DNA from 3 places in the Phytohabitans houttuyneae genome. Region 3 is predicted to be linked to each of the others. Evidence: predicted binding sites of a transcription regulator. Region 3 holds the regulator's gene; each other region holds the start of a gene.
What was found. The regulator HrcA, encoded in region 3, represses chaperone genes, less so after heat shock. The targets are predictions, from matches to a motif close to GGTTNGCACNCTCNNNNNGAGNGTGCNAACC.

Region 1: the regulator HrcA is predicted to act here: its motif matches at 5,936-5,966, upstream of groL (chaperonin GroEL).
Region 2: the regulator HrcA is predicted to act here: its motif matches at 2,095-2,125, upstream of groES (co-chaperone GroES).

The regions. Positions count from the first base shown of each region.
Region 1 is NZ_BLPF01000001.1:4,674,733-4,685,059, forward strand. It holds gene thrC (threonine synthase) at 1-897, shown strand, start outside; gene Phou_RS21565 (GNAT family N-acetyltransferase) at 1,200-2,246, shown strand; gene paaN (phenylacetic acid degradation protein PaaN) at 2,285-3,961, shown strand; gene Phou_RS21575 (GNAT family N-acetyltransferase) at 3,958-4,464, opposite strand; gene Phou_RS21580 (serine hydrolase) at 4,474-5,241, opposite strand; gene Phou_RS21585 (cold-shock protein) at 5,562-5,765, shown strand; gene groL (chaperonin GroEL) at 6,124-7,746, shown strand; gene Phou_RS21595 (hypothetical protein) at 7,867-8,202, opposite strand; gene Phou_RS21600 (dihydrofolate reductase family protein) at 8,415-9,026, shown strand; gene Phou_RS21605 (sugar porter family MFS transporter) at 9,033-10,327, opposite strand, start outside.
Region 2 is NZ_BLPF01000001.1:3,341,606-3,351,932, forward strand. It holds gene groL (chaperonin GroEL) at 1-1,535, opposite strand, end outside; gene groES (co-chaperone GroES) at 1,670-1,978, opposite strand; gene Phou_RS14795 (DUF1918 domain-containing protein) at 2,261-2,449, shown strand; gene Phou_RS14800 (THUMP-like domain-containing protein) at 2,477-3,640, shown strand; gene ybaK (Cys-tRNA(Pro) deacylase) at 3,652-4,128, shown strand; gene Phou_RS14810 (sugar ABC transporter substrate-binding protein) at 4,390-5,496, shown strand; gene Phou_RS14815 (ATP-binding cassette domain-containing protein) at 5,872-6,675, shown strand; gene Phou_RS14820 (sugar ABC transporter permease) at 6,672-7,931, shown strand; gene Phou_RS14825 (ROK family transcriptional regulator) at 7,964-9,148, shown strand; gene Phou_RS52655 (DUF1707 SHOCT-like domain-containing protein) at 9,512-9,856, shown strand; partial or broken gene Phou_RS14835 (MFS transporter) at 9,893-10,327, opposite strand, start outside.
Region 3 is NZ_BLPF01000004.1:615,079-625,405, reverse strand. It holds gene Phou_RS54075 (glycoside hydrolase family 3 protein) at 1-89, shown strand, start outside; gene Phou_RS45480 (16S rRNA (uracil(1498)-N(3))-methyltransferase) at 695-1,408, opposite strand; gene dnaJ (molecular chaperone DnaJ) at 1,405-2,538, opposite strand; gene hrcA (heat-inducible transcriptional repressor HrcA) at 2,576-3,598, opposite strand; gene Phou_RS45465 (DUF4870 domain-containing protein) at 3,765-4,406, shown strand; gene hemW (radical SAM family heme chaperone HemW) at 4,639-5,835, opposite strand; gene Phou_RS45455 (enoyl-CoA hydratase-related protein) at 5,853-6,644, shown strand; gene Phou_RS45450 (hypothetical protein) at 6,778-7,590, shown strand; gene Phou_RS45445 (GlsB/YeaQ/YmgE family stress response membrane protein) at 7,640-7,918, opposite strand; gene Phou_RS45440 (NUDIX domain-containing protein) at 7,969-8,472, opposite strand; gene lepA (translation elongation factor 4) at 8,469-10,325, opposite strand.

The sequences.
Region 1 (10,327 bases), on a different contig from region 3:
CTCACCGCGGCGCGAGGGCTGGGCTTCACCCGGTTTGCCTGCGCCTCCACCGGAAACCTTGCCAACTCGGTCGCCGCGCACGCCGCACAGGCGGGCGTGCCGTCCATCGTCTTCATCCCCGGTGACCTCGAGCCCGGCAAGGTCGTCACCACCGCTGTGTACGGCGGCGATCTCGTCGCGATCGAAGGGTCGTACGACGATGTCAACCGGCTCTGCAGCGAGCTCGTCGAGACGGACGAGTTCGAGGACACCGCGTTCGTCAACGTCAACGTGCGGCCCTTCTACGCGGAGGGCTCCAAGACCCTCGGGTACGAGGTGGCCGAGCAGCTCGGCTGGCGCCTGCCTGAGCAGGTCGTCATCCCGATGGCCAGCGGCGAGCTGCTGACCAAGGTGGACAAGGCGTTCAGCGAGCTTGTCGAGATCGGCCTTGTCGAGGCGCCGGCCAACGGGTGGCGCGTCTTCGGTGCACAGTCGGCCGGCTGCAACCCGATCGCGGTCGCCCTGCACAACGGGGTCAGCGACATCATCCCGGTCAAGCCGGTGGGCATCGCCAAGTCGCTCAACATCGGTGACCCGGCCGCCGGGCTGTACGCGCTGGAGGCCGTGCGGCGCACCGGCGGCTGGATGGACTACGCCAGCGACGACGAGATCCGCGACGCTATCCAGCTGCTCGCCCGGACGACCGGCGTGTTCGCCGAGACGGCCGGCGGGGTGACCGTCGCTGTCCTGAAGAAGCTCGTCGAGTCGGGCAAGCTCGACCCGGACGCCGAGACGGTGGTCTTCAACACCGGCGAGGGCCTCAAGACCATCGATGCGGTCGCTGAGCAGGTCGGCCCGACGTACCGGATCAAGCCCTCGCTCCGGGGTGCCCGCGAGGCCGGCCTCCTGGAGTCCTAGAACGCGATTCCCGGTTACAGCGCGCGGGAGCGCGACCACGGAGGGAAACGCAGGTAGCGCGTCTCGCGGTGGGATGGGAGTTGCATTCCGTAGTCGTGAATTTGCCGTCCGTCGAGAAAACACCGCACCGGGGACTTGACGGCGCCATCCGGACGACGCAGGATGCTCCGTGCGGGAGGGCGGTCGCCGTAGGCTTTGTTCTAACGTCCCAGCGCCGGAGGCGCTGTGCGACCGTCCCTCCCGACCAAACTGTCCAGGTAATTCGGTCGCGATGAGCGTCCCGTCGAGGGACCCTCGGTGACATGGACATCGCCGTCACGCCCATGGATCCGGCCGACGACAAGGCCGTCGAGCAGGCGTATCAGATCGTTGAAGCCGTGCTCGCCGCGGACGTGCCGGACTTCCCGCCCGTGGGTCGGCAGCGCTTCCTCGCCGAGCTGCGCCACCCGTGGCCCGCCACCGCCTTCGAGCGCGCGCTGGCCACGGTCGATGGCGAAGGTGTGGGCTTCGTGGTCATCGAGATGCCGCAGCTGGACAACCTCGACAACGCCGAGGTCGACCTCAGCGTGCACCCCGAGCACCGTCGGCGGGGCGTGGGCCGCGCGCTGTACGAGTACGCACAGGACGTGATCCAGAGCGTGGGCCGCAAGCGGGCGATGGGCATGTCCGTGGAGACGCTTCCCGGCGGCGCCGTACGCGACGAGGCGGGCGCAGGCTTCGCCATCGCCATGGGCGCGAAGGGGGCGCTGACCGACGTGCGCCGCCGTCTCGACGTCACCTCGGTCGACGAGGCGGGGCTCGAGCGGCAGTTGGCCGCCGCATGGGAGCGGGCCGCCGGTTACTCGCTGGTCCAGTGGCGGGGCGCCACGCCCGAGGAGATCATCGACGACATCGCGTACCTCGACGGGCGGCTGCTCACCGACGCGCCGATGGGCGAGCTCGACTGGGAGGCCGAAAAGATCGACGCCGACCGGATCAGGGCGATCGACGCCGTGGTCGCGGCCCGCGGCCGTCGCCGGTACAACACGGCGGTGCGGCACGACGAGAGCGGCCGGGTCGTCGCGTTCACCACGATCGACTTCCCCGGCACCGTCGACTGGCACGCTTTCCAGCAGATCACCATCGTCGATCCCACCCACCGGGGTCACCGCCTCGGCACGGTCGTCAAGCTCGAAAACCTCGGGTACACCCGGGCGCACGAGCCGGGCCTGCGGGCGATCGACACGTGGAACGCGGACGTCAACGACCACATGATCTCGATCAACGAGGCGATGGGCTTCCGGGCGGTCGACGGCTGGCAGAACTGGCAGCACGACCTATCGGGCGTACCGGCCGCCACCTCGGCATAGTCGTTAGCATCACGCCCTGGCTGGGGCATGATGGCGGCATGACGGACACCCCGCGCAACCTGTACGACAAGCACGCCGGCACCCTCGAGCGTGCCCTCGCCGCGATCACCGAGCGCGGCTACTGGTCGGCCTACCCTGAGTCGCCCAGCCCCCGGGTGTACGGAGAGACGGCCGCCGCCGAGGGCGAGGCCGCCTTCCGGGCGTACCTCAACGGTCGCTTCCCCCTCGACCAGCCCGGCACCGACGGCTGGATCGCCACGGAGGCGAGCCCGTTCGGCGTCGAGCTCGCGGTGACGTACCCGCACGCCGAGGCCGGCGCGCTCGTCGAGGCTGCCGTGGCCGCGCTGCCGGCCTGGCGCGACGCCGGCCCCCAGGTGCGTGCCGGCGTGTGCCTGGAGATCCTGGCGCGGCTGCACCAGCACGTCTTCGAGCTTGCCAACGCGGTGCAGTTCACCAGCGGGCAGGCGTTCGTGATGGCGTTCCAGGCGGGCGGCGCGCACGCGCTCGACCGCGCTCTGGAGGCGCTGGCGTACGCGTACGCGGAGATGACCCGCCACCCGGGCGAAGCCGCGTGGGAAAAGCCGGCCGGCAAGGGCGAACCGCTGCGCATGACCAAGCGCTTCCACGTGGTGCCGCGCGGCATCGGTCTGGTCATCGGCTGCAACACGTTCCCGACGTGGAACTCGTACCCGGGCCTGTTCGCCTCCCTCGTCACGGGCAACCCGGTGATCGTCAAGCCGCACCCGCGGGCCGTGCTCCCGCTCGCCGTCACCGTGCGGTACGCCCGGGAGGTGCTCGCCGAAGCCGGCTTCGACCCCAACGTGGTGCTGCTGGCTCCCGAGGCGCCCGGCGAGGCGCTGGCTTCGACGCTGGCGCTGCGCCCCGAGGTGAAGATCATCGACTACACGGGCTCGACGGCGTACGGCGAGTGGCTTGAGGAAAACGCCCGCCAGGCCGTGGTCTACACGGAAAAGGCCGGCGTCAACACGATCCTGGTCGACTCGACCGACGACTTCGCCGGCATGTGCCGCAACATCGGGTTCTCGCTGACCCTCTACAGCGGACAGATGTGCACCACCCCGCAGAACGTTCTCGTGCCGGCCGGCGGGATCGGCACCGATCAGGGCCACAAGTCCTTCGACGAGGTGGCGGCCGGCATCGCGGGTGCGGTGGGCAAGCTGACCGGCGACGCCGCCCGCGCGGTGGAGCTGACCGGCGCGATCGTCAACGACGGCGTGCTCGACCGGCTCGACGAGGTCAAGTCGGTCGGTGAGCCCGTGCTGGAGTCGCGGGTCGTCGAGCATCCGGCGTTCGAGGGCGCGATCGTCCGTACCCCCGCGATTTTGAAACTGCCCGCGGACGCCGCGGCGACCTACGGCAAGGAGTGGTTCGGACCCATCTCCTTCTTGATCGCGACCGACTCGACGGCGGAGAGCCTCGGGATCTTCCGGTCCACCGTGGGAGAGCGGGGTGCGATCACCGCGTCGGTGTACTCGACGGACGAGAAGGTGCTCGACGCCGCCGAGGCCGCCGCGCTCGACGTGGGCGTCCACCTCTCCTGCAACCTGACCGGCGGCGTCTTCGTCAACCAGTCGGCGGCCTTCTCCGACTTCCACGCGAGCGGCGCCAACCCGGCGGCGAACGCGGCCCTGACCGACGGCGCCTACGTGGCGAGCCGCTTCCGGATCGTCCAGTCGCGGCGGCACACGAGCTAGGCCGGCCGCACCATCCGGAGCTCCCGGAGCGTCGGGATGACCGGGTGCGGCACGCGTACGCCGGTGTCGACGAAGCCGAGCCGCTCGTACGCCTTCCGCGCCCGGTCGTTGCCGACCACCACCTCGAGCAGCAGCTCGGGGCGGCCGGCAGTGCGGGACCAGGCGGCCACCTCGTCGATGAGCTGCTTGAGAATGCCCGTGCCGCGGTGGGCCGGCGTGATGTACACGGCGAAGATGATCGTGACCGTCCGGTCGTCGGGTGACATGATCCCGCCGGCGTGACCGACGAAGCGCCCGTCGACCTCGGCGACGAACTGCGCGCAGAGGGGGCCGACCGCGTTGCGGGCGACCCGGTCGGCAAACTCCTTGTGCGGGAGCGCGGCCGCCTCCGCGAGCGTCTCCAGGAAGGCGAGCGGGGTGTCGGCGAGCATCTCCAGGCGCAGCGCCCGCATCCGGGCGGCGTCCTGAAACCGCACCCGGCGGACCGTCACACCCATTTCCATCCAGCAACACTAGACGGCGGTGACGGCCTGCCTCCCGACCTTTTCGCACAGCGTGGCGCCGTAGTCGAAGCCGAGCGCGCCCGGGTACCGGACCAGCACGCCGAGCACCCACTCCTCGGTGATGGCGAGGCAGCTGATGTGCCACAGCCTGTCCTCCTCGCGCAGGAGCCAGCCGTTCTTGATCGCCACGCGGCCCGGGTCGGGGAGGGCCAGCCGCACGCCGAAGTCGCCGACCCCGCGCACCTGCCGCATCTCGTCCAGCAGCCACCCGGTCCACCGCGGGCCCGCCGCCCGCCCGTCCGCGATGCACGCGCCGAGCCGCACCGTGTCGCGGGCCGAGATGGTGGTGTTGCTCCACCAGTCGCGGTACGGGCTGCTGTCCGTGAGCCCGCAGGTGGTGATCAGCCGCTCGATCGAGGCCCGGCGCCCGACCGCCTCGAAGAGCGCCTGGGCGGCCGCGTTGTCGCTGTCCCGGATCATGGTCCTGAGCTGGCGCAGGCGGGCCTCCCCGATCTCGCCGTCCGCCGCCATTCGCAGATAGTCGGCGGCGATCCAGGACTTGATCATCGACATCGTGTCGCTGTGCGCGGCGAGGTTCGCCGAGCCGCTGATCCTGCCGGTGTTGCGGTCGAGCAGCGCCCAGGAGAGGAAGCCGTCGTGATCTATGTGGACGGACGGGAGCGGCGCCGGCGTCGGGCGGGGCGCCGCGCGCTTTTCGCCGGCGACCCAGAGCGGCATCGCACCCTCGCTGCCGCCCACCGTCGCGAGCAGAGCCACGGTGGTCAGCGCGGCGGTGACGTACGCCGTCGCGAGCCAACCTCCGCGGGGCTTCGCCCGGTGCTTTCCGCGTCCGTTTGGTTTGTGTGAAACCACATTTGTTCAACGAGGCAGGAGTGCTGGTAGGGGCGGCAGGATGCCGGGTGACGACCCGGGTGTCCGTTTTGGGGTAGTGCGCGGGCGGGGGTTCTCATGTAGCGTGCGATTTCGGCCGCTGTGTTCGACGGACCACCCCGGACCACGGATCGGCGGCCCCGGCCGGCAGAAAGCGCGGCCGGGGGTTGTCGAACCCAGCACCATCGAAGTGAGGGAAGTGCACCGTGGCACAGGGCACCGTCAAGTGGTTCAACAGCGAAAAGGGCTACGGCTTCATCGCGGTGGACGGCGGTCAGGACGTCTTCGTCCACTTCTCGGCGATCGAGATGGACGGCTACAAGGCGTTGGACGACGGCCAGCGCGTGGAGTTCGAGATCGCTCAGGGCCAGAAGGGGCCGCAGGCCGAGAAGGTTCGGGTCATCGCCTGAGTCGCCCGAGTAACACCCTGAGGCGGGGCACCGGATTTCGGCCCCGCCTCCAAGCTTCTTCAGCCCACTGTCATTCATGACCCTCGCCCCGCACGGGCTACATGTGCCTTTTGGCCACCGCCCGTTCACCGGACGCGCTTGCACTCCCTAGGGGAGAGTGCTAAACAGGTGATTGGCACTCGCGGCATGTGAGTGCCAATGGTCGGGGCGGTGGGGCCACGGCCGTGTTCACCGAGACGGTGGCGCGGCACGAGGCCGGTCGTCGCGGGCTTTCCGGCCCGGCCGGACGAAGGTCGCTGCGCGCTTCGGGCGGACCCGCTCGGAGTGCCGTGGATGTCCAGCTGGAGGACAACGCCGTATGGCCAAGATTATCGCGTTCGACGAGGAGGCGCGCCGCGGCCTTGAGCGGGGCATGAACACCCTCGCCGACGCCGTAAAGGTGACGCTGGGCCCCAAGGGCCGCAACGTCGTGCTCGAGAAGAAGTGGGGCGCCCCCACCATCACCAACGATGGTGTGAGCATCGCCAAGGAGATCGAGCTCGAGGACCCCTACGAGAAGATCGGCGCGGAGCTGGTCAAGGAGGTCGCGAAGAAGACCGACGACGTGGCCGGCGACGGCACGACGACGGCGACCGTCCTGGCCCAGGCGCTGGTCCGCGAGGGCCTGCGCAACGTGGCGGCCGGCGCCAACCCGATGGCCCTCAAGCGGGGCATCGAGGCGGCTGTCGCCAACGTCGCGGAGGAGCTGGCGAAGCTCGCCAAGGACGTCGAGACCAAGGAGCAGATCGCTTCCACCGCGTCGATCTCGGCCGGTGACGCCACCGTCGGTGAGATCATCGCCGAGGCGATGGACAAGGTCGGCAAGGAAGGCGTCATCACCGTCGAGGAGAGCAACACCTTCGGCCTCGAGCTTGAGCTCACCGAGGGCATGCGCTTCGACAAGGGCTACATCTCGCCGTACTTCTGGACCGACGCTGAGCGGATGGAGGCCGTCCTCGACGACCCCTACATCCTGATCGTCAACAGCAAGATCTCGTCGGTCAAGGACCTGCTGCCGATCCTCGAAAAGGTCATGCAGTCGGGCAAGCCGCTCGCGATCATCGCCGAGGACGTCGAGGGCGAGGCGCTTGCCACCCTGGTCGTCAACAAGGTGCGCGGCACGTTCAAGTCCGTCGCGGTGAAGGCGCCCGGCTTCGGCGACCGCCGCAAGGCGATGCTGACCGACATCGGCATCCTCACCGGCGGCCAGGTCATCAGCGAGGAGGTCGGGCTCAAGCTCGACGCCGCTTCGCTCGACCTGCTGGGCCGTGCCCGCAAGGTCGTGGTGACCAAGGACGAGACCACGATCGTCGACGGTGCCGGTGACGCCGACCAGATCCAGGGCCGGGTCAACCAGATCCGCGCTGAGATCGAGAAGAGCGACTCCGACTACGACCGCGAGAAGCTGCAGGAGCGCCTGGCGAAGCTCGCCGGCGGTGTCGCGGTGATCAAGGTTGGCGCGGCCACCGAGGTCGAGCTCAAGGAGCGCAAGCACCGTATCGAGGACGCGGTCCGCAACGCCAAGGCCGCGGTCGAGGAGGGCATCGTCCCGGGTGGTGGCGTCGCGCTGGTGCAGGCCGGCAAGACCGCCTTCGACAAGCTCGACCTGGCTGGCGACGAGGCCACCGGCGCGCAGATCGTCAAGATCGCGCTGGACGCGCCGCTGCGCCAGATCGCTGTCAACGCCGGCCTCGAGGGTGGCGTCGTGGTGGAGCGGGTGCGCAACCTGGAGACCAACCACGGCCTCAACGCGGCCACCGGTGAGTACGTCGACCTGCTGTCGGCGGGCATCATCGACCCGGCCAAGGTGACCCGTTCGGCGCTGCAGAACGCGGCTTCGATCGCGGCCCTGTTCCTCACCACCGAGGCTGTGGTGGCGGACAAGCCGGAGAAGGAGAAGGCCCCGGCGGGTGCGCCCGGCGGCGGAGACATGGACTTCTGATCCACGCAGTCCTAAAGGGAGGGGCGAGCCGGGTTCTCCGGCTCGCCCCTTTCGCTATCTGTTCAGCGCGCTCGTCGCTCCGCGGCGGCCGTGCGCCGCAGCCGGCGTTGGTAGCCGGTATCAGCGACGTGGCTGGTTGCGCTGCTTGTCGGCCCGGGACATGGGCTTCGGCGGCATGTCCTCAGTGGACAACTGAGAACCGTTCGCCTGCGGCTGTCCGGGTCGCGGCTGGTTGCGCTGGTGCTCGTTGTGCTGGTGCTGGTTGGGCTGTGGTGAGCCCATGTCCCCCCTGGGCGCCAGATCCGGTCGCTCCGGGCGTCCCGACCGGTCTGGTCGGGCCGCGCCGGGTGGGAGGCTCTCGTCGAGCCTGCCCCCGGCCGTCTCGGCCGGCATCTGGGCCATGCGGGACTTCGCCACGGTCTGGAGATCGTCCTTCGGTCGTTTTTCCTTGGCCATGATCTCCTCCTTCCAGGGGAAACGTTATGGGCCGATCTTGTGGCTCGCGGCGAAAAGCGAGTACTTATCCATACGCACCTGATGCCTGGTATAGGGCTTCCGGCCACGGCGTGTTCGCAACACGGATAAGGTCAGCCGCGACCGATGAGTCGCGTGGGCTCGGCCCGTCTAAAGAGGACGAGAGCGATTCAGCCACTACCTGGGGGAACGTCATGAAGAAGATCACCGCTGGCCTGTTCATCTCGCTCGATGGGGTCGTCGAGGCGCCGGACCAGTGGCACTTCCCGTACTTCAACGACGAGATGGGTGCGGCGGTCGATGGGCAGCTCGGCACGGCGGACACGCTGCTGCTGGGCCGCGTGACGTACGACAGCTTCGCGGGCGCCTGGCCGGACCGGGAGGCGGCGGGCGAGGAGGACGCGTCGTTCGCCAAGAAGCTCGGCGACATGCGCAAGATTGTGGTTTCCCGCAAGCCGCTGGAGTTCACCTGGCGCAACACCGAGCAGCTCCAGGGCGACGTTGTCGAGGCGGTCACCGCGCTGAAAAACGAGCCGGGCGATGGCTCTATCGGCATCAGCGGTTCGGTCTCGATCGTTCGCCAGCTGCTCGCGGCGGGCCTGCTCGACGAGCTGCACCTGCTCGTGCACCCGATCGCGGTGCGCAAGGGCATGCGGCTCTTCCCGGACGGAAACACGCCGGTGCGGCTCAAGCTGCTGTCGTCCGCGACGTTCCAGACCGGTGTGCTGTACCTGGTCTACGGCCCGGACACCGAGCCGCGTGAGGGTGGGTACGAGGAGGCGCGCACGCACCTCCCGGCCGAGTAGCGCGCGCTACATGTCTTCGAGCTCGCGCCCCTTCGTCTCGCGCACCGACCGGAGTACGAAGATGAGCGCGAGCGCGGCGAAGAGCGTGTAGATGCCGTACGCGAGGAAGAGGCCGACGTCCGCCAGGGCCGGGAAGGTCGTGGAGATCAGCCAGTTGGCTATCCACTGTGCCGCCGCGGCCACGGCGAGCGCGGTCGCGCGGATCTTGTTGTTGAACATCTCGCCGAGCAGGACCCACACCGCCGGGCCCCAGCTCATGCCGAACGAGACGACGTAGAGGTTGGCGGCGACCAGGGCGATCGGGCCGGCCACCGGGCCGAGAGCCAGGTCGTCGCCGCTTCCGTCGGCGGTGCTGAAGCAGACGGCCATCGTGCCGAGCGTGACCACCATGCCGGCCGCGCCGATGATGAGCAGCGGGCGGCGGCCGATCCTGTCGATCAGGGCGATCGCCACGAGCGTGGTGAGGATGTTCGTGACCGAGGTGATGACGCTGGTCAGCATCGCGCTGTCTTCGGAGAAGCCGACGGCCTGCCACAGCGTCGTGGAGTAGTAGAAGATCACGTTGATGCCGACGAACTGCTGGAACACCGACAGCAGGATGCCCACCCACACGATCGGCAGCAGCCCGAGGCGCGGGCCGCGCAGGTCGGACAGGTGCACGGCCTGGTCGCCGCCGGCCAGCGAACGCCGGATCTCCCTGATCCGCAGCTCGGTGTCGCCACCCACGAAGCGCTGCAGCACCTCCCGCGCCTGCGTGAAGTGCTTCTTCTTGACCAGGTAACGCGGCGACTCGGGGATCTGCAGGGCGAGCACGCCGTACACCAGCGCGGGCAGCGCCGCCGACGCGAACATCCACCGCCAGGCCGTACCGCCCCACGGCACCTGCCCGCTCGCGCCGCCGGCGGAGTCGGCAAGTACATAGTCGATGAGCAGGGACACGAAGATGCCGCTCACGATCGCGAGCTGCTGCAGCGATCCGAGCCGGCCGCGGAGGTTGGCCGGCGCCATTTCCGCGATGTACGCGGGCGCGATCACGCTCGCCGCGCCGATCGCGAGGCCGCCGACCACCCGCCACGCGGTGAGGCTGACCGGTCCCACGGCCAGCGCGGAGCCGATCGCGCTGACACCGAAGATGATCGCCGCGGTGAGCATGACCCGCACGCGGCCGACGCGGTCGGCGATCGGGCCGGCGAACCACGCTCCCACCGCGCAGCCGAGCAGCGCCGACGAGACCACGAAGCCGAGCAGCCCGGAGGACATGTTGAACTCGTCCTCGATCGCGTCGACGGTGCCGTTGATGA
Region 2 (10,327 bases), on a different contig from region 3:
GACGCGGCGTTGGTGACCGCGTTGCGGGTCACCTTGACCGGGTCGACGATGCCGGACTTGGCCAGGTCGACGTAGTCACCGATGGAGGCGTCGAGCCCGATGCCCCAGTCGTTGCCACGCACCTTCTGCACCACGACGTAGCCGTCGTGTCCAGCGTTCTGCGCGATCCACCGCAGCGGCTCGTCGAGCGCCTTGCGGACGATCGACACGCCGACGCGCTCGTCGGCCGCGGCCTCGTTTCCGGCGAACTCAAGCCCGCCGTCGAGCGAGGATGCGACCTGTACCAGCGCGGCGCCGCCGCCCGGCACGGTGCCCTCCTCGACCGCGGCCTTGGTCGCCGAGATCGCGTCCTCGATGCGGTGCTTGCGCTCCTTCAGCTCGACCTCGGTCGCGCCACCCGCCTTGATCACCGCGATGCCGCCGGAGAGCTTGGCCAGCCGCTCGGCGAGCTTTTCCCGGTCCCAGTCGGAGTCCGAAGCCTCGATCTCCTTGCGGAGCTGCGAGATCCGGTCGGCGACCTCGGTGTCGCTGCCGCCACCCTCGATGATCGTGGTGTTGTCCTTGTCGACGACGATGCGCCGGGCGGAGCCGAGCACCTCGAGGCCGACCGAGTCGAGCTTGTAGCCCAGCTCGGGCGCGACCACGCCGGCGCCGGCGAGGATCGCCATGTCCTGCAGCATCGCCTTGCGGCGGTCGCCGAAGCCGGGAGCCTTGACCGCGCAGACCTTGAAGGTCTTGCGGATCGCGTTGACCACCAGCGTGGCCAGCGCCTGACCCTCGACGTCCTCGGCGATGATCAGGAGCGGCTTGTTGGCCTGGAGCACCTTTTCCAGGAGCGGGAGCAGCTCCTCCACCGAGGAGATCTTCTGCGTCGTGATCAGCACGTACGCGTCTTCGAGCACCGCTTCCTGCGCGTCCGGGTCGGTCACGAAGTGCGGCGAGACGAAGCCCTTGTCGAACTGGAGGCCCTCGGTGACCTCGAGCTCGGTGGCGAGGGTGGAGCCCTCCTCGACGGTGATGACACCGTCGCGGCCGACCTTTTCCATCGCCTCGGCGATCAGGTCGCCGATCGTGGCGTCCTGCGCCGAGATCGTGGCGACGTGCGCGATGGCCTGCTTGTCGGCGACCTCGATCGCCTTGGCGAGCAGCGCCTTCGACACGGCCGCGGCCGCGACGTCGATGCCCCGCTTGAGGCCCGCCGGGTTGGCACCGGCGGCGACGTTGCGCAGGCCTTCACGCACCATCGCCTGGGCGAGCACGGTCGCGGTGGTGGTCCCGTCGCCGGCGACGTCGTTGGTCTTCGTCGCCACCTCCTTGACCAGCTGCGCGCCGAGGTTCTGGTACGGGTTGGAAAGCTCGATCTCCTTGGCGATCGTCACGCCGTCGTTGGTGATCGTGGGAGCGCCGAACTTCTTGTCCAGCACGACGTTGCGCCCGCGCGGGCCGAGAGTGACCTTGACCGCGTCCGCCAGCGCGTTGACGCCGTGCTCAAGCTGGTGCCGGGCGTCGTCCGAGAAACTCAGGATCTTCGCCATGTAAGTCCCTTCAGAGCGGGACGCCCCGGACCGCGCGGAGCCGGCCCGGGGCGTGTCAGCGTGCTAGTCCTTCGGGCGCTGGTCGTCGCTTCGCGGGCCCGCGAAGCGACGAGTAGCGCGGGAAAATCTGCCAGTCACTTCTCGATGACGGCGAGGACGTCGCGGGCGGAGAGCACCAGGTACTCCTCGCCGGCGTACTTGACCTCGGTGCCACCGTACTTCGAGTAGATGACCGTGTCGCCGACCTTGACGTCAACCGGGATCCGGTTGCCCTTGTCGTCGACGCGGCCGGGGCCGACAGCGAGGACGGTGCCCTCCTGCGGCTTCTCCTTGGCGGTGTCGGGGATCACGATGCCCGACGCCGTGGTCGTCTCAGCCTCATTCGCCTGGACCAGAATCCGGTCCTCGAGCGGCTTGATCGCAACCTTGGTCGCGGTAGTCACGGGCATACCCTCCTGGGGTACTTGTCTGGTAGCCGACCGGATCACTCCGGACGGCGGTCATGCTCTGCCTCATGCCACCGGGCGGTGCCGTCGTCGCGGGTGCCGGCGTGCCCGAGAGCTAGCACCCTCAGTTTGAGAGTGCTAACTCGCAGGTTATGCCGGTGGCTAGCACTCCGTCAAGGAGAGTGCCAGCGTGCCCCGAACCGATGGCGTGGCGGCCCGGTTTGCGGCATGGTCGGTAGGAGTACCCCGCAGCAGCCCGATCCGCGCGGAGGCGATGACATGCAGGCCACAGTCGGTGACCACTTGCACGTGCACAGCAACTCGGTCGGCACCAGCGACCGGATCGCCGAGATCGTCGAGGTCCGCGGGGTGGACGGCCAGCCGCCCTACCTCGTCCGTTTCCCCGACGGCCACGAAAGCCTGATCTTCCCTGGCCCGGACTGCGTGGTCGAGCCCACCGACCACTGACATCCGGGCGGAGCCGACAATCAGGCGGTGAATCCCGAGCAGCTCGCCGCGCTGCGTACCCCGGAAGGGGTGAAAGCCCTCGCGATGGCGGCCGAGCTGGCCAGCGGTGATCCGCTGTCCTCGGCCGCCGCACTCCGCTCCTCGGGCCTGCCCGCGGACCTCGCCGCCGCCGCACTCACCCAGGCCGACCTTCGGCGGCGGGCGGCCGGCAAGTTCGGTGCGGACGCCGACCGGATGTTCTTCACGCGCGCCGGGCTGGAGCAGGCGACGCGGTCCGCGGTGGCCGAGCGCCGCGCCGCGCGGTTACGCGCCGCGGGCGTGCGCACGCTCGCCGATCTCGGCTGCGGCATCGGGGCCGACGCGATAGCCGCCGCCCGTTCCGGCATCACGGTGTACGCGCTGGAGGCCGACCCGGGCACCGCGGCGGTGGCCGCCGCGAACGCCGAGGTGCTGGGGCTGGGCCGGATCACGGTGCGGCACGGTGACGCCACGGCGGCCGATCTATCCGATGTGGACGCGGTCTTCTGCGACCCGGCGCGGCGGCGGGGCGGGCGGCGGGTCTTCGACCCGGGTGCCTACTCCCCGCCGTGGGACTTCGTCGCCGCCCTCCCCGCGCGGGTGCCACGCACCGTGCTCAAGCTGGCCCCCGGCATCGACCACGGGCTCGTGCCACCCGGCGCGGAGGCGGAGTGGGTGAGCGTGCGGGGTGAGGTCGTGGAGGCGGCCTTCTGGTGCGGGCCGCTCGCGGAGGTGCCGCGCCGGGCCACGCTGGTCGGGTCGGCCGAGCTCACCGGCACCGGTGACGCCAAGGCGCCGGTGGGCACGCCGGCGGAGTACCTGTACGACCCGGACGGAGCGGTGGTCCGCGCGCATCTGGTCGCCGAGTTCGCCGCGACCGTCGGCGGTCACCTCGCCGACCCGGAGATCGCGTACGTGTACGCCGCCACGCCGGCGCCCACGCCCTACGCCCGCTGCATCAAGATCGAAGAGGTGCTGCCGTTTTCGCTGAAACGGTTGAGGGCGCGCCTCCGCGAACGAGGCGTCGGCCGCCTGGAGATCCTCAAGCGCGGCTCCGCCCTGGAGCCGGAAAAGCTCCGCCGCGACCTCCGCCTGACCGGCCCGGCCGGCGCGACGCTCGTCCTCACCCGCGTCGCCGGCGCCCCGACCGCCCTGATCGGCCAGCCGGTATAGCCTCGGTCCCCGTGGCAGGTCAGGGCACTCCGGCGACGGCGCTCCTCGCGAAGCAGAAGGTCGCGCACACGACGCACCCATACTCGGTGTCGCCCGACTCGCCCAACTACGGCGCCGAGGTGGCCGCCGCGCTGGGTGTGCCGGCCGAGCGGGTCTTCAAGACCCTGGTCACCGAGGTCGACGGGGCGCTGACCGTGGCGGTCGTGCCGGTCACCGGCGACCTCGACCTCAAGGCGCTCGCCGCGGCGGCCGGGGGCAAGCGGGCGGTGCTCGCCGACCGGACGCTGGCCGAGCGGACCACGGGGTACGTGCGGGGCGGGATCAGCCCGCTCGGACAGCGCAAGCGCCTGCCGACGGTGGTGGACGCGACCGCCGCCGACCACGGGACGATCTACGTTTCCGCAGGTCGCCGGGGCCTGCAGGTGGAGCTTTCGCCGCACGACCTCGTGCGACTGACGGGCGCCACGCTCGCCGCCATCCGCAGCTGATCGATTTCGCCCCTTTTGCCCCGGTACTGGAGTTAAGGTGGCTGATGATCGAGTCGGACATGATCCGCGAACGGGCACATGTCGATCGCGTTGCTGAATTGTTATCGCCGCCAACAAACTCATGGCGTCGGCGGTCTTGTGCGATTGCTCTGTGCCGCAATACGTTGCCGGGCACAACAAAAGTACGTGCCCACGACGCTCACCGCGCCTCGACGCGCGAAAAACCCACCACACCCACACTTCGATGAAAGGGCCCGTGCAATGCGCAAAGGGATCCTCTCCATCGCTGCCGCCAGCCTGTTGGCAGTAGGGTCGCTCGCCGCGTGTGGCGACGACTCCGGCAGTGACTCCGGCACCGGTAACAACGGTGGCGGCAAGACACCCAAGATCGGCGTGATCCTTCCGGACAGCAAGTCCTCCGTCCGCTGGGAGACTGCCGACCGCAAGTACCTCGAAGAGGCCTTCAAGGCCGCCGGGGTGCAGTACGACATCCAGAACGCCCAGGGCGACAAGAACACGTTCCAGACCCTGGCCGACCAGATGATCACCAACGGCGCGACGGTCCTCATGATCGTCAACCTCGACTCCGGCACCGGCAAGGCCGTGCTCGACAAGGCCAAGTCGCAGGGTGTCGCCACCATCGACTACGACCGGCTGACGCTCGGCGGCTCCGCCGAGTACTACGTCAGCTTCGACAACGTGGCCGTCGGCAAGCTGCAGGGCGAGGGCCTGGTCAAGTGCCTGACCGCCGCCAACGCGCAGAAGCCGGTCGTCGCCGAGCTCAACGGTTCGCAGACCGACAACAACGCGACCCTCTTCAAGGAGGGTTACGACTCGGTCCTCAAGCCGAAGTACGACGCCGGCGAGTACGTCCAGGGTCCGGACCAGTGGGTTCCGGACTGGGACAACGCCCAGGCGGGCACGATCTTCGAGCAGATGGTCACCCAGACCGGCGGCAAGATCAACGGCGTGCTGGCCGCCAACGACGGCCTCGGCAACGCGGTCATCTCCGTGCTCAAGAAGAACAAGCTCAACGGCAAGGTGCCGGTGACCGGCCAGGACGCCACGGTCCAGGGCCTGCAGAACATCCTCGCGGGCGACCAGTGCATGACCGTCTACAAGGCGATCAAGCAGGAGGCCGACGCGGCCGCTGAGCTGGCCATCGGCCTGGCCAAGGGCGAGAAGAAGACCACCTCGCAGACGGTCAAGGACCCCGAGGGCGGCCGCGACGTGCCGTCGGTGCTGCTGACTCCGGTCGCCATCACCAAGGAGAACGTGAAGGACGTCGTCGCCGACGGCTTCGTCACCAAGGAAGAGCTGTGCACGGGCGCCTACGCGGCGGCGTGCACGCAGGCCGGCATCAGCTGATCTGAGATACGGTCGATCTAGGGCATATCGGCGCCGAACGATGGTTCGTGCGCTGGTATGCCCTAGGGCCTGTATCCAATCCTTGCCGGGCTGCGCCAGGCCCAGACACCGCCACGCGGCGTCGGGCGCGAGGCCGCAGATACAGGCCCTGTATCAACGCTAAGGAGATGGCACCGTGAGCGAGCGGGTTGGCGCGGCGGCGTCTGGACTGAACCTTCTTCAACCTGAACCGCATGGTCCGCAACGCAACGACGGCGGCCACGCCGAGGTTGAAAGAGGTTCACTGGGCCGCCCCGCCGACGAGATCGGGGTTTCGGGGCGGCGAGAGACGACGTCGCCTTTAGCGCCGCATGAGCGAGCGAACCTGGAGGCACAATGACACCGCTGCTGGAAGCGCGCGGGATCGTGAAGCGGTTCGGCCCCGTACAGGTCCTGCAAGACGTGGATTTCTCAGTACCGCCCGGCGAGGTCACCGCGCTCGTCGGTGACAACGGCGCCGGCAAGTCGACGCTGGTCAAGTGCATCAGCGGCATCTACACGAGCGACGAAGGCGAGTACCTCTTCGAGGGCAACCCGGTCAACATCCACGGCCCGCGGGACGCCGCCGCGCTCGGCATCGAGGTGGTTTACCAGGACCTGGCGCTCTGCGACAACCTCGACATCGTCCAAAACATGTTCCTCGGCCGGGAGAAGCGCTCCGGCCTGGTGCTGGACGAGCCGACGATGGAGCAGATGGCCGCCGAGACCCTCGCCGGTCTGTCCGTGCGCACCGTGAAGTCGCTCCGCCAGCACGTCGCCAGCCTCTCCGGTGGCCAGCGGCAGACGGTGGCGATCGCCAAGGCCGTGCTCTGGAACAGCAAGCTGGTCATCCTGGACGAGCCGACCGCCGCGCTCGGCGTGGCGCAGACCGCCCAGGTGCTCGAGCTGGTCCGCCGGCTGGCCGACAACGGCCTCGCCGTGGTCCTCATCTCTCACAACATGAACGACGTCTTCGCGGTCTCGGACAACATCGCGGCCCTCTTCCTGGGCCGGATGGTCGCGCAGGTCCGCACGACCGACGTGACCCACGCACAGGTGGTCGAGCTGATCACCGCTGGACGCAGTGGCAACCTCGGCCTGCCCCCGGCGGAAAACGGCGCCGAGCTCGTCGAACCGACCATTCCGGGAGCGCAGCAATGAGTACGACCACGGCGCACCACATCGAGCCGGCGGCCGTAACGCCGAAGCCGACGGTGGCCAGCACCGTCTCGGACTATGTCGCCCGCATCCGAGGCGGTGACCTCGGCGCGCTGCCGGCCGTGCTCGGCCTGATCGTGCTCTGCACGTTCTTCGGCGTCATGCGGCCGGCGTTCTTCACGGAGCTCAACTTCGCCAACCTCTTCACCCAGGGTGCGGGTGTCGCGGTCATCGCCATGGGCCTTGTCTTCGTGCTGCTGCTCGGCGAGATCGACCTCTCGGCGGGCTTCGCGGCCGGCGTCTGCGCCGCCGTGCTGGCGCAGGTGGTCGCCGTGCACGGCTACCCGTGGTACGTCGCGGTCCTCGCCGCCCTCGCCACCGGCGTGGTGATCGGTCTGGTGCTCGGGTTCCTGGTGGCGAAGGTCGGCATACCGTCGTTCGTGGTGACGCTGGCCGGCTTCCTCGCGTTCCAGGGCACCGTGCTGCTGCTCATCAAGGGCGGCACCAACATCTCGATCGGCGACGACGTGATCGTGGCCATCGAAAACAACAACCTGCCGCCGTGGCTGGGCTGGGTCCTCGTGGTGCTGGCCGGCGGCGGTTACGCGGCGGTCCAGCTGCTGAGCCACCAGCGGCGCCAGGCGCGCGGCCTGGTGGTCGAGCCGATCGCGATACCGATCGCCCGCGTCGTCGGTCTCGTGCTGGTCCTCGGCGGCTCGGTGTACGTCCTCAACCTCGAACGCAGCATCAACCCCTTGATCAACTCACTCAAGGGCGTGCCGATCGTGGTGCCGATCATCGGCATCCTGCTGGTCGTCTGGACGTTCGTCCTGCGGCGCACCTCGTACGGCCGGCACATCTACGCGGTCGGCGGCAACAAGGAAGCCGCCCGCCGGGCCGGCATCAACGTCGACCGGATCCGCATCTCGGTCTTCGTGATCTGCTCGTTCATGGCGGCGATCGGCGGCATCATCCTGGCCAGCAAGGGGCGCTCGGTCGACCCGAACACCGGCGGCAGCAACGTCCTGCTCTACGCGGTCGGCGCGGCGGTCATCGGCGGCACGAGCCTCTTCGGTGGCAAGGGTCGCGTGGCCGACGCGGTCCTCGGCGGCGCCGTGATCGCCGTGATCGACAATGGCATGGGCCTCATGGAGCTCAGCTCCGGGCAGAAGTTCGTCTTCACGGGTTCGGTACTGCTGCTCGCGGCCGGCGTGGACGCCCTCTCCCGAAGGCGCGCCTCGGCAACTGGCATCAGGTAACGCCGTTCGTAATCGGGGAGGCTGGGCAACGGATGCGCACGGGACCAAGCCAGGAGGAGGTGCGCCGGCAAAACCTCGGTGCGCTCCTTCGGTACGTGCACATCCACGGCCCGACCTCGCGTGCCGAGCTCACCTCTGAGCTGGGGCTCAACCGCAGCACGATCGGGGCGCTGACCGCCGACCTGGCCGGTGCGGGCCTGGTCACGGAGGCGGCGCCCCGGGAGACCGGCCGGGCCGGGCGACCTTCGCTGGTCGTCCGGCCGGAGTCGGAGCGGGTGTACGCGTACGCGTTCAGCATCGAGGTGGACCAGCTGCGGGCGGCCCGCGTCGGGCTGGGCGGCGAGGTGCTCGACCACCGCGCGGACGACCGACCTGCCGGCCTGCCGGCGGCCGAGGCGGTGCCGCTGCTGGCGGAGTTTGTCAAGGATCTGCAGCAGGCGGTGCCGGACACCGCCGTGTACGTGGGCGGCGGCGTCTCGGTCTCCCGCATGATGCGCCGGGCCGACGGCAAGGCGGGGCTGAGCGGGGGCACCGACAGCGCCGCCGTGGCCGAGCCGCTGGGCGCGGTGCTCAACGCCGAGCTCGGCGCGGAACGCCCGCTGGTGATGGGAAACGCCGCCGACGTGGCCGCGCTGGCCGAGCACGCGAGAGGCGCGGCGGTGGGGTGCGACAACGTCATCTACCTGCACCGAGATGCCGGCGTCGACGCCGGCATCATCGTGGGTGGCCGCAGACTGACCGGCTACGCGGGGCAGGGCGGCCAGGTCGGCCACATGGTGGTGCTCCCCGGCGGCCGGCCGTGCAGCTGCGGCTCGCGCGGCTGCTGGGAGACCGAGATCGGCGACCGCGCATTGCTCAACGCCGCCGGCCGCGACGGCGACGGCGGCCGGGGCGCAGCGTTAGCCGTGGTCGACGCGGCCTCCCGCGGCGACGCGAGCGCCCAGGCGGCGGTGCGTCAGGTCGGCGACTGGCTCGGCTTCGGCCTGGCCAACCTGATCAACATCTTCGACCCCGAGATGGTCATCTTCGGCGGCACCCTCCGCGACGTCTACCTGGCCGCCGCCGCCCAGGTCCGCAGCCGCCTCAACTCGATGGCGCTGACCGCCGCCCGCGAGCACGTCCGCCTCCGCACCCCACAGCTCGGCGAGGACGCCGCCCTGATCGGCGCCGCGGAGCTGGCCTTCGAACGCCTCCTGGCCGACCCCCTCTCCAGCTGAGCTTTCCGGATCAGGCTCGCGGCCAGCTCAGCCCGCGTCCCACATTTCCAGCGGATATGCCCCGGCCCGCGTCACCTGCGGACCGCGTGCGCGGGCCCCGGGGGAGACGTGGAGCGCAGCGGAGCGTCTTCTTTGGGTGCTTTCCCGCGGGCACCGCTCCGGCCGGCGGCTCGCCAGGGCTCGCCGAAACCCCCGACCTCCGCTGCCAGGTCCGCAGGCCAAGCCCGACCTCCGCGGACGGTGAGGCCGCGGGAGCGACGGTCCGGACCACCGCGGACATCGCGGTAGCTCGCATCTGCTCGATTCTCCAAGGGTGAGCGCCGCGGCCACCGCGCTCGTCGGGGCCGGTTTACCCTGAGGGCCGTGAGCACGCGCAGCGAGCCTGGACCCGAGCGGCCGGCGGTTGGGGCGGCGGTGAGTGAGATGCGGGCGTCCGATGAGGATCGGCACCGCGTGGTGGACGCGCTTCAGCGGCACACCGAGGCCGGGCGGCTGACGCTCGACGAGTTTACGGAGCGGGTCGACAGTGCCTACGCCGCCCGAACGCTCGGGGAGCTCGCCGCGGTGACGCGTGACCTACCCGCGGAGGCCGCCGTCGCCGCCGGGCCTGGCACCGCGGACACCGGCCGGCGCGATCTGCTGGTCATCTTCGCCGTCGCCGGGGTCGCGCTCGTCCTGCTGATCGTCTTCATGGCGTTGACCCGCTGAGCGGTCCATCTCGCGCCACTCCGGCAGGACGAAGGGTGCGAGCGTGACCGCCAGATAGAGCGCGCCGAAGATCAGCCACGACTCGGTCAGGCCGAGCCACTGCACCGACCAACCGCCGAGCAGCGCGCCGATCGGGATGCCGCCCCAGGCGATGGCCAGTGAGATGCCGAGCACCCGCGCCCGCATCTCGTCCGGCACCCGCTCGTACTGCACGGCGGAGAGCACCGGGTTGATGCCGGCGATCGCGAAGCCCGCGACCAGCGCGACCGCGTAGACCACCCAGGTCTGGTCGGCCAGGGCCGGCGCGAAGAAGCGGGGCGCGCCGCCGATCAGCATGCCGAGCACGAACGTCGTGTACCGCGGGAGCCTCGGCGCGAGCGCCGCGAACACCGCGCTGCCGGCCACCGCACCCGCGCCGAAGGCGCCGAAGAGCAGCCCCAGCGCGGTGGCGGAGCCGGCGACCTCGCGCGC
Region 3 (10,327 bases):
GCGGCTGGCGCGAGGTCCCCGGCGACTACCTGATCGAGGCCGCGCACAGCGTCGCCGACCGCCGCCTGCACACCACCCTCACGATCTGAGGGACCATCGAGGGCTGGAAATCCAACCCGAAACAGATGCGAGCTACCGCGATGCCCGCGGTCCGGACCGTTGCTCCCGCAGCCTCACCCTCCGCGGTCCTCAAGGCGGGAGTGCGCGAGTCCACCCGCGGTTCGGCGCCGTCGTCGCGGTCTGTGACTGCCGATCAGGTGCAGGCGGTGTGAGCTTCGAATCTTGGTGAGTTAGCGCGATATTTCGACGCTAACTCACCAAGATCTGCCGGAGCAGGCTCCTGGGTTGAGCTGGGCGACCGCGGAGGGTGAGGCGGCAACCGCGGGAACAGCGGCAGCTCACATCTAACTCGGGTTGGTCGGTTGAGTCGCTGCCGCGGTCACCGCCTTCCTTCGCCCAGGTCGAGAGGTCGAGCCGTCGCGGCGATTGGTTGCCACGTACTCATATAACGGCCGCCCGGCGTTGAACCTGGCCGAGGCGGGCCACCTGACTCGGGCTGACCCCACCCCGGTGGCGCGGCGTGCTGGTCGGCGCCGCCGCCGCGATCAAGCTGACCCGGTGCCCGGCGACGTGTCCACGTGCCCCGGCGATCCTTGGCATCGACCGGCTAGGGCGGCTGGCGCAGGTCGTCGCGTTACCAGCGGCCGAGGCGCGTAGAAAGCACGGCGAGTGCCGCGACGCCCGCCGTCGAGGTGCGCAGGACCGGGTCGCCCATGCGGACCGAGCGGGCGCCGGCCGCCTCGAACGTGGCCAGCTCCTCCGGCGCGATGCCGCCCTCGGGGCCCACCACCAGCGCGATCTCGCCCGCCGTCGGGAGGTCGACCGTCGTCAGGCGGTCCTTTGCCTCCTCGTGCAGGACCAGCGTGGCGCGGGCGGCGGCCTCGCGCGTCGTGGCGGCGCTGGCGACCAGCGGCAGCCACGATCGGCGGGCCTGCTTCGCGGCCTCCCGGGCGGTCGCGGACCAGCGGTCGCGGGCCCGGTCGCCCCGCTCACCGCGCCACTGGACCACCGAGCGGGCAGCAGCCCAGGGGACGATCTCGTCGACGCCGGCCTCGGTCATCGCCTGCACGGCCAGCTCGCCCCGCTCACCCTTGGCGATGCCCTGGATCACCACCAGGCGAGGGTCCGGCGCGTCGAGGTGCACGACGGAGGTGATCCGCAGGTCGAGGATGCCCCGGCCGGCGGCGGTGACCACCGCGGTGGCCGTGCCGCCGCGACCGTCGCCGAGCAGCAGCTCCTCGCCCACGCGCAGCCGCTGGACGGTGGCCGCATGGTGTCCTTCGGGCCCATCCAGGGTGTAGGAGTCAGCCTGGGGCAGGGCGTCGACGAGGAAGAGCGGAAGGCTCACTGGTGGCCGTTGAACGCGTCCCGCATCCGCGAGAAGAAGCCGCCCTGCTTGGTGAGCTCGGCGACCTCCTCGCCCCGGGTCTTGGCAAACTCGCGCAGGATCCGCTCCTGCTCCGGGTCGAGCTTGGTGGGCGTGCGCACGTCGAGGTGCACAAAAAGGTCGCCGCGGCCGGTGCCGCGCAGGTGGGGCACACCGCGGGCGCGCAGCCGGAGGGTCGCGCCGGGCTGGGTGCCGGCCTTGACGTCGAGCTGCTCTTCGCTGTCGAGCGTCTTGATCGTCAGCCGGGTGCCGAGCGCGGCGGCGGTCATCGGGACGGTGACGCGGCAGTGGAGGTCGTCGCCCTTGCGCGAATACACGTCGTGCGGCCGCTCGTGGATCTCCACGTAGAGGTCGCCGGCCGTGCCGCCGCCGGGGCCGACCTCGCCCTGCTGGGCCAGGCGGATGCGCATGCCGTCTTCGACGCCAGCGGGGATCTTGACGGTCAGCGAGCGGCGGGTGCGGACCCGGCCGTCGCCGCCACAGGTGGCGCAGGGGTGCGGAATCACCGTGCCGTAGCCCTGGCAGACCGTGCACGGGCGGGACGAGACGACCTGGCCCAGGAAGGTGCGCTGCACCGACTGGACCTCGCCGCGCCCGCCGCACGCCTCGCAGGTGGAGAGGTGGGTGCCAGCGGCGGTGCCGGCGCCGGTGCAGGTGGTGCAGAGCACGGCCGTGTCGACAGTGATCGGCGCCTCGACGCCGAACGCCGTCTCGGTCAGCTCAAGCTCCAGCCGCAAGATCGCGTCGGCACCCGGCCGCGTGCGCGAACGCGGGCCGCGCGCCCCCGCCGCCGTGCCGAAGAACGCGTCCATGATGTCCTGGAACCCGACGAACGGTCCAGCCCCAGGGCCACCACCCGGCCCCCCGCCGCCCGGGGCGAGAGGGTCGCCACCCAGGTCGACGATCTGCCGCTTCTGGTCGTCGGAGAGCACCTCGTAGGCGGCGTTGATGTCCTTGAACTTCTCGTGCGCATCCGGGTCCGGGTTGACGTCCGGGTGGTACTGGCGAGCCAGCTTCCGGTAGGCGCGCTTGATCTCGTCGTCGGATGCGTCCCGGCTGACGCCGAGAATCCCGTAGTAGTCCTTGGCCACTTGGTTCCGTGTCCTCATGCTCTCGCGCTGTCCCGGGCTAGTTGTTTCCCAACAGGTCGCCTACGTAGCGTGCCACGGCGCGCACCGTGGCGATGGTGCCGGGGTAATCCATCCTCGTCGGCCCGAGGACGCCGAGACCACCCACGATTGTGGCGCCTGGACCGTAACCCGTGCTGACAACTGAGGTGGACCGCAGGTTGTCGATCTCGTTTTCGTCGCCGATGCGGATCCTGAGGGTGTCCGCGTCGACCTCGCCAAGGAGCTTGAGCAGGATGACCTCCTCCTCGAGGGCCTCGAGGATCGGGCGAAGGGAGCCCTGGAAGTCGAGTAAACCGCCACGGGTCAGGTTGGCCCGGCCGGCTAGTGCGATGCGCTCATCGTGCCGCTCGACGAGGGTTTCGAGCAATACCGAGGCGAGGGTGGCCATGGTGTTGCGATCATCGGGCGCCACCTCGTCGACCAGCGCCTGGATCAGCGGCGGCGCGTCCGAGAGCCGCTTGCCCACGAGCTTTTCGTTGACCAGGCGGCGCAGGTCGGTGACCGCGTCGACCTGGACGGGTGCCGGCAGCTCGACGAGCCGCTGCTCAACCCGGCCGGTGTCGGCAATCATGACGAGCATCACTCTGGTGGTGGAGATCGGCACCAGCTCCAGGTGGCGCACGGAGGTGCGGGAAAGTGTCGGGTACTGCACGACCGCGACCTGCCTCGTGAGCTGCGCGAGGAGCCGGACTGTGCGGTGCACCACATCGTCGAGGTCGAGCGCGCCGGCGAGGAACCGCTCGATCGCCCGCCGCTCGGCCGGGCTCAGCGGCTTGACCCGGGAGAGGCGGTCGACGAAGAGCCGGTAGCCACGGTCGGTCGGGACGCGACCGGCGCTCGTATGGGGCTGTCTGATGTAGCCCTCCTCTTCAAGGACGGCCATGTCGTTACGCACGGTGGCAGGTGAGACGCCCAGCTGGTGTCGCTCCACAAGTGCCTTACTGCCGACCGGCTCCTGGGTCGCGACGTAGTCCTCGACGATAGCCCGGAGCACGTCGAGCTTGCGGTCATCGAGACTCACTGTCACCCCCTGCCGCACCAGATGAGAGGACTGGCACTCGACTGTAGCGAGTGCCAGTCTACGTCGCACCCCCGCATGGCCGGGATGATCTCTTTGGGCACAATGTCCGCACCTCCGTAAGAGTGTTGCGTAGCGCCGGTTGATTCGTGCCCCTACCGTGACCTCCATGACAGAACCACCTCGCCCTCCCGGAGAGGGTGAGCCCGGCCAGACGCCGCCGGAGCCGACCTCTCCGCCGACACCCCCAGCGTCCTACTCGATGCCGGGCGAGGCACCCTCTCCCGGTTACGCACCACCACCGAGTGACGCACCGCCACCGCCGCCGCCCACGGGTGGGACCGACTACCCGCCACCGGGTGCCGGCTACCCGCCGCCCGCCGGCGGCTCATACCCGCCGCCTGGCTACCCGCCGCAGGGTCCCCCCGGCGGCTACTACGCGGCCGGCCCGGCACCGTCGGGCTACGCCAACAACGACGAGAAGACGTGGGCGCTCGTCGCCCACTTCGGCGGCGCGGCCGGCGCCTTCATCGGCGGCGGCACGCTGGGCTGGGTCGGCCCGCTCGTGGCGCTGCTGGCGAAGGGCAACCAGTCGCCGACCGTACGCGCCCACGCGATCGCGGCACTCAACTTCCAGCTGTTGTGGTCGATCATCACGGTGATCTGCTGGATCCTCGTGTGCGTGCTGATCGGCGCCATCCTCGCCCCGATCGCGGCGATCATCGCGATCGTCTTCGGCATCATCGGCGGCGTGAAGGCCAACGACGGCCAGCTGTACAACTACCCGATGAGCGTTTCGATCATCAAGTGAGCCGACCGGAGCCCGGGACCGCGAGGTCCCGGGCTCCCGTCTGCCCGGGCTTGACTCGCGACCCGGCAGCGGAGGTCGGGGATTTCGGCGAGCGCCAGCTCGCCGACGACCCCAGCGGTGCCCGCGGGAAAGCACCCAAAGAAAACGCTCCGCTGCGCTCCACGTCTTCCCCGGGGCCCGCGCGTGCGGTCCGCAGGTGAGGCGGACCGGGGTATATCTGCCTCAAATGTCGTTACAGAAGGTCGCGGACCACCGCGTCGGCCAGGAGTCGCCCGCGCAGGGTGAGCACCGCGCGGCCGGCCCGCGTCTCGAGCAGGCCGCTGGCGGCGGCGCGTGCGGCGGCCTCGCGGCCGGCGGCGCCGAGCGCGGACAGGGGCAGGCCGGACGCGAGGCGCAGGCGCAGCATCACATCCTCGACGTGCCGGTCGGCCGGCGACAGCACCTCCCGCGCGTGTCCAGGCGACTCGCCGGCGGACAGGCGGGCGGCGTAGGTCGACGGGTGCTTGACGTTCCACCACCGCACGCCGCCGATGTGGCTGTGCGCGCCGGGGCCGAGGCCCCACCAGTCGCCGCCGTTCCAGTAGAGGAGGTTGTGCCGGCACCGCGCCGCCGGACCGGCCGCCCAGTTGGAGACCTCGTACCAGGACAGGCCGGCCGCTTCGAGGGCGGCGTCCGCGGCCAGGTAGCGGTCCGCGGCGACGTCGTCGTCCGGGTACGGCAGGTCGCCGCGGCGCATCCGGGTGGCGAGGCGGGTGCCGTCTTCGACGATCAGGGCGTATGCGCTGACGTGGTCGACGCCGGCCCCCACAGCCGCGGCCAGCGACGCGGCGAAGTCGTCCGCCGTCTCGCCCGGCGTGCCGTAGATGAGGTCGAGGTTGACATGGTCGAAACCGGCTTCGCGCGCCTCGACCGCCGCGGCCGGCGCACGGCCCGCGGTGTGGCGGCGTTCCAGCAGGTTGAGTACGCCCGGCGAGATCGACTGCATCCCGAGCGAGACCCGCGTGTACCCGGCCTTGCGCAGCCGCTGCAGCGACGCCGGCGTCACCGACTCGGGGTTGGCCTCGGTCGTGACCTCGGCGTCGGCGGCCAGCCCCCACGTGCTGTCGATCGCGTCGAGGATGCGGGCGAGGTCATCCGGATCGAGCAGCGTGGGCGTGCCGCCGCCGACGAAGACCGTGTCCACCCGCGCCGGCGTCACGACCCGCGCCGCGAGGGCCAGCTCGGCGAGCACCGTGTCCGCGTACGCCTCGCGGCTCGCGCCACCGCCCAGCTCAGCGGAGGTGTACGTGTTGAAGTCGCAGTAGCCGCAGCGGCTGGCGCAGAACGGCACGTGCACGTACACACCGAAGCCGCGCCCGCCCAGGCCGGCGCCCGGCGGCAGGCTGCCGTCGCGAGGCACGGCCTCGCCTTCTGGGAGTGCTCCGGGCATGGTTCTAGTCTGCCCGCATGACTTCTACTGGTGAGTCGCTGGTCCGCGTCGAGACCGGGCAGGGCGTGGCGACGCTCACTCTGGACAGCCCGCACAACCGCAACGCGCTCTCCACGCCGCTGATGAACCAGCTGCTGGCGGCGCTGGAGGCGATGGAGGGCGACGAGTCGGTGCGCGTCGTGGTGCTCACCCACACCGGACCCGTTTTCTGCTCCGGCGCCGACCTCAAGGAGACCGCCGAGGCGGTGGCCAGCGGCCGCATACCTGTGGCGATGCTCGGTGACGTGCTGGCCGCGATCTGGGAGTGCCCCAAGCCGGTGGTGGCGCGCGTGGGCGGGCCGGCACGCGCCGGTGGCCTCGGCCTGGTGGCCGCCGCCGACATCGCGATCTGTGCCGAGGAGGCCACGTTCGCCTTCTCCGAGGTACGGCTGGGGGTGGTGCCCGCAGTCATCTCCGCGACCGTCCTCCCTCGCCTCACCCCTCGCGCGGCGGCCGAGCTCTTTCTGACCGGAGACACGTTCGACGGGCGGCGAGCAGAGCGTATCGGCCTGGTTACGCAAGCGGCACCCGCAGAGTCGCTGGATGCCACCGTCGCGGCGTATTGCCGTGCTCTGGTGCTCGGCGGTCCGGAGGCGCTCGCCGGCACGAAAGGCATCCTGCACCGGCGGCCGACCGCTACGGTACGTGAAGAGCTTTCCGAGCTGTCGGCCCTTTCGGTGGGCTACTTCCAGTCCGAAGAAGGGCAGGAAGGTGTCCGGGCTTTTCGGGAGAAACGCCACGCGTCATGGGTGCCCGAGGGGTTGGCCTGAGGTTAACTCCCCCTTCCGCGCCAAACCGGCCACGGGTACGGTCGCCGGCAGGATCACGTCGTACCCTGGACGGACAACTCAGTGAGGGGTGACGGTGCGTATTCGGGCAGGGGTAGTGGCAGCCGTCGGCCTGATGCTCGTCGCGGTCATCGGGCTGGTCGTCGGCAAGCACGACTGGACCCCTGACCTCAAGCTCCCCCGCCCGCACAGCCGCGCCTGCACCGTCCAGGCGGACGGCGAGGTCGCCCTCAACCCGGAGCAGATGGCGCACGCGGCCACGATCGCCGCCATCGGCATGCAGCGGCGGATGCCGGAGCGGGCGGTCGTGGTGGCGCTGGCAACCGCGTTCCAGGAGTCCAAGCTGGAAAACCTCTCCGGCGGCGACCGCGACTCGATCGGCCTCTTCCAGCAGCGTCCCAGCCAGGGGTGGGGGACGCCGGAGCAGATCAGCGACCCGAGGTACGCGACCAACAAGTTCTACGCCGCGCTCAACAGGGTGCGCGGCTGGGAAAAGATGCGGGTCACCGACGCGGCGCAGCGGGTGCAGCGCTCGGCCTACCCGGAGGCGTACCAGAAGTGGGCCGACGAGTCGACGGTGCTCACCAAGGCCCTGCTCGGCAACGCGACGGGTGCGGTGGCGTGCACCGTGGACGGTGAGCCGGCCATGCGCGGCGCCGCCGCGGCGACGGCACTTGACAATGGACTTCGCCTCGACTGGGGCCGCCTCGAGGCGTCCGCGCAGGTCACCGGTCTGACAGTGCCGGCGGCAAGCCCTCAGGCCGGCTGGCGGTACGCACACTGGCTGGTCTCCCACGCCACCGACCACGGTGTGAAGCGGGTGCGGTTCGGCGGTCTGGAGTGGACCGCCGACGACGGCGCCTGGGCCAAGATCACGCAGCCCGACCAGGCGCAGCACGTCGTGGCCGAGGTCTTCGCCGAGCCCTGACACGGCGATGGGGCCCCACCCGCGGGGCCCCATCTCGTCTCTCCGTGCGTCAGTAGCGACTGACGCCACGCCGTCCGGCTACGCCCACCACCAGCGCCACACCAATGGCGGCCAGCACGACCTGGATAAAGATCTCGGTCCAGTCCAGGCCCGAGGTGTTGGCCACACCCGCGGCCCGCGCGATCACGGTGCCGAGCAGGGCAGCGCCGACGCCAATGAGCATCGTCAGCCAAATGGGGATGTTCTGGCGGCCGGGAACCACCAGCCGCCCCAGCGCGCCGATGATCAGCCCGATGATGAGCGCGGAAATAATGCCGGTTGCGGTCACGGTCGTCCTCCAATCGGGGGTTCGTTCTGACCGCAAAGGTGCCCGTGACTTCACCGCCCTAAACGCCGCGCCGCCTCAGCTATCGCCCGATCCATCGACCCGAACGCCAGCGACGGCGGCCTGTCGATGTCGAACCACGCGTGGTCGGAGGACTCGCGCGGGTCGAGCACCAGCCGCGCCCCCTCGGCCAGTGTGGCCAGGTAGAAGCACTCGAGCACGGGCAGGCGCTCGTCCTGGTAGTCGTACGTCCCGATGTACATCGCGATGAGATCGCCGAGGGTGATGGCGACGCCGAGCTCCTCGCGGGCCTCGCGCACCGCGGCCGCCGCGGGCTCCTCCCAGCCGTCGCAGAAGCCGCCGGGCAGCTCCCAGAGCCCCGCGCCCGGCTCCAGCACCCGCTTGAGCGCGAGGAACCGCCGTCCATCGTGGACAATCAGGTTGGCGGTGGGCCGGGCGTTGACGTAAAGCTCGTAGCCACAGGCGACGCAGGTGGTGGGTGGCTTGTCGTGCAACCCAGCGCCGCAGCGGGGACAGAAGCGCGCCTCTACGGTCACTTCTTCGCCTTGTTGTCCCCACCGTCCGAGGTGGACAGTGCCGCGATGAACGCCTCCTGTGGCACCTCGACGCGGCCCACCATCTTCATCCGCCGCTTGCCTTCCTTCTGCTTTTCCAGCAGCTTGCGCTTACGGGTGATGTCACCGCCGTAGCACTTGGCGAGCACGTCCTTGCGGATCGCCCGGATCGTCTCGCGGGCGATCACGCGGTTGCCGATCGCCGCCTGGATCGGCACCTCGAACTGCTGGCGCGGGATCAGGCTGCGCAGCTTGGCCGCGATGGTGACGCCGTAGTTGTACGCCTTGTCCTTGTGGACGATCGCGCTGAAGGCGTCGACCGCCTCGCCGTGCAGCAGGATGTCCACCTTGACGAGCTCGGCCTGCTGCTCGCCGCTGGGCTCGTAGTCGAGACTCGCGTACCCCTTGGTGCGGCTCTTGAGCTGGTCGAAGAAGTCGTAAATGATCTCCGCGAGCGGGAGCGTGTAGCGCAGCTCGACCCGGTCGGCGGACAGGTAGTCCATCCCCAGCAGCGTGCCGCGCCGGCCCTGGCACAGCTCCATGACCGCGCCGACGTAGTCGTTCGGCGTGAGCACGGTCGCACGGACCACCGGCTCGTGCACCTCGGCGATCTTTCCGTCCGGGTACTCGCTCGGGTTGGTGACGACGTGCTCGGAGCCGTCTTCCATGACGACGCGGTAGACGACGTTGGGAGCGGTCGAGATCAGATCCAGGTCGAACTCGCGCTCCAGCCGCTCCCGGATGATCTCCAGGTGGAGCAGGCCGAGGAAGCCGCAGCGGAAGCCGAAGCCCAGCGCCGCGCTTGTCTCCGGCTCATAGTTGAGCGCGGCGTCGTTGAGCTTCAGCTTGTCGAGCGCGTCGCGGAAGTCCGGGTAGTCGGAGCCGTCGATCGGGTACAGGCCGGAGTAGACCATCGGCTTGGGATCCTTGTACCCGCCGAGCGCCTCCTTGGCCGGCCGCGAGTTGATGGTGACCGTGTCACCCACGCGGGACTGGCGCACGTCCTTCACACCGGTGATGAGGTATCCGACCTCGCCGACGCCGATGGCCTGCGCCTTCTGCATCTCGGGCGAGATGACGCCGAGCTCGAGCAGCTCGTGCACCGCGCCGGTGGACATCATCTTGATCCGGTCGCGGGCCTCGATCCGGCCGTCGATCACGCGGACGTAGGTGACCACGCCGCGGTACACGTCGTAGACCGAGTCGAAGATCATCGCGCGAGCCGGCCCGTCGGCCTCGCCCTTCGGCGGGGTGAACTGCCGCACGATCTCGTCGAGCAGGTGGGGCACGCCCTCGCCGGTCTTGCCCGACACCCGCAAGCAGTCTTCGGGGCTGCCGCCGATGAGGTGGGCCAGCTCCTCCGCGTACTTGTCCGGCTGGGCGGCCGGCAGGTCGATCTTGTTGAGCACGGGGATGACGTGCAGGTCGTTTTCCAGCGCCAGGTACAGGTTGGCCAGCGTCTGCGCCTCGATGCCCTGCGCGGCGTCGACAAGCAGCACGGCACCCTCGCAGGCGGCCAGGCTGCGCGAAACCTCGTACGTGAAGTCGACGTGCCCCGGCGTGTCGATCATGTTGAGCACGGCCGACTCGCCAGCGTGGTCGCCCTCCCGCACCGTCCACGGCATGCGCACGGCCTGGCTCTTGATCGTGATGCCACGCTCGCGCTCGATGTCCATGCGGTCCAGGTACTGATCGCGCATCTGCCGGGCGTCGACCACGCCGGTGAGCTGCAGCATCCGGTCGGCCAGCGTCGACTTGCCGTGGTCGATGTGGGCGATGATGCAGAAGTTGCGGATGCGGCCAGGGTCGGTCGCGCCCGGGCTGTTTGCGCTCATCG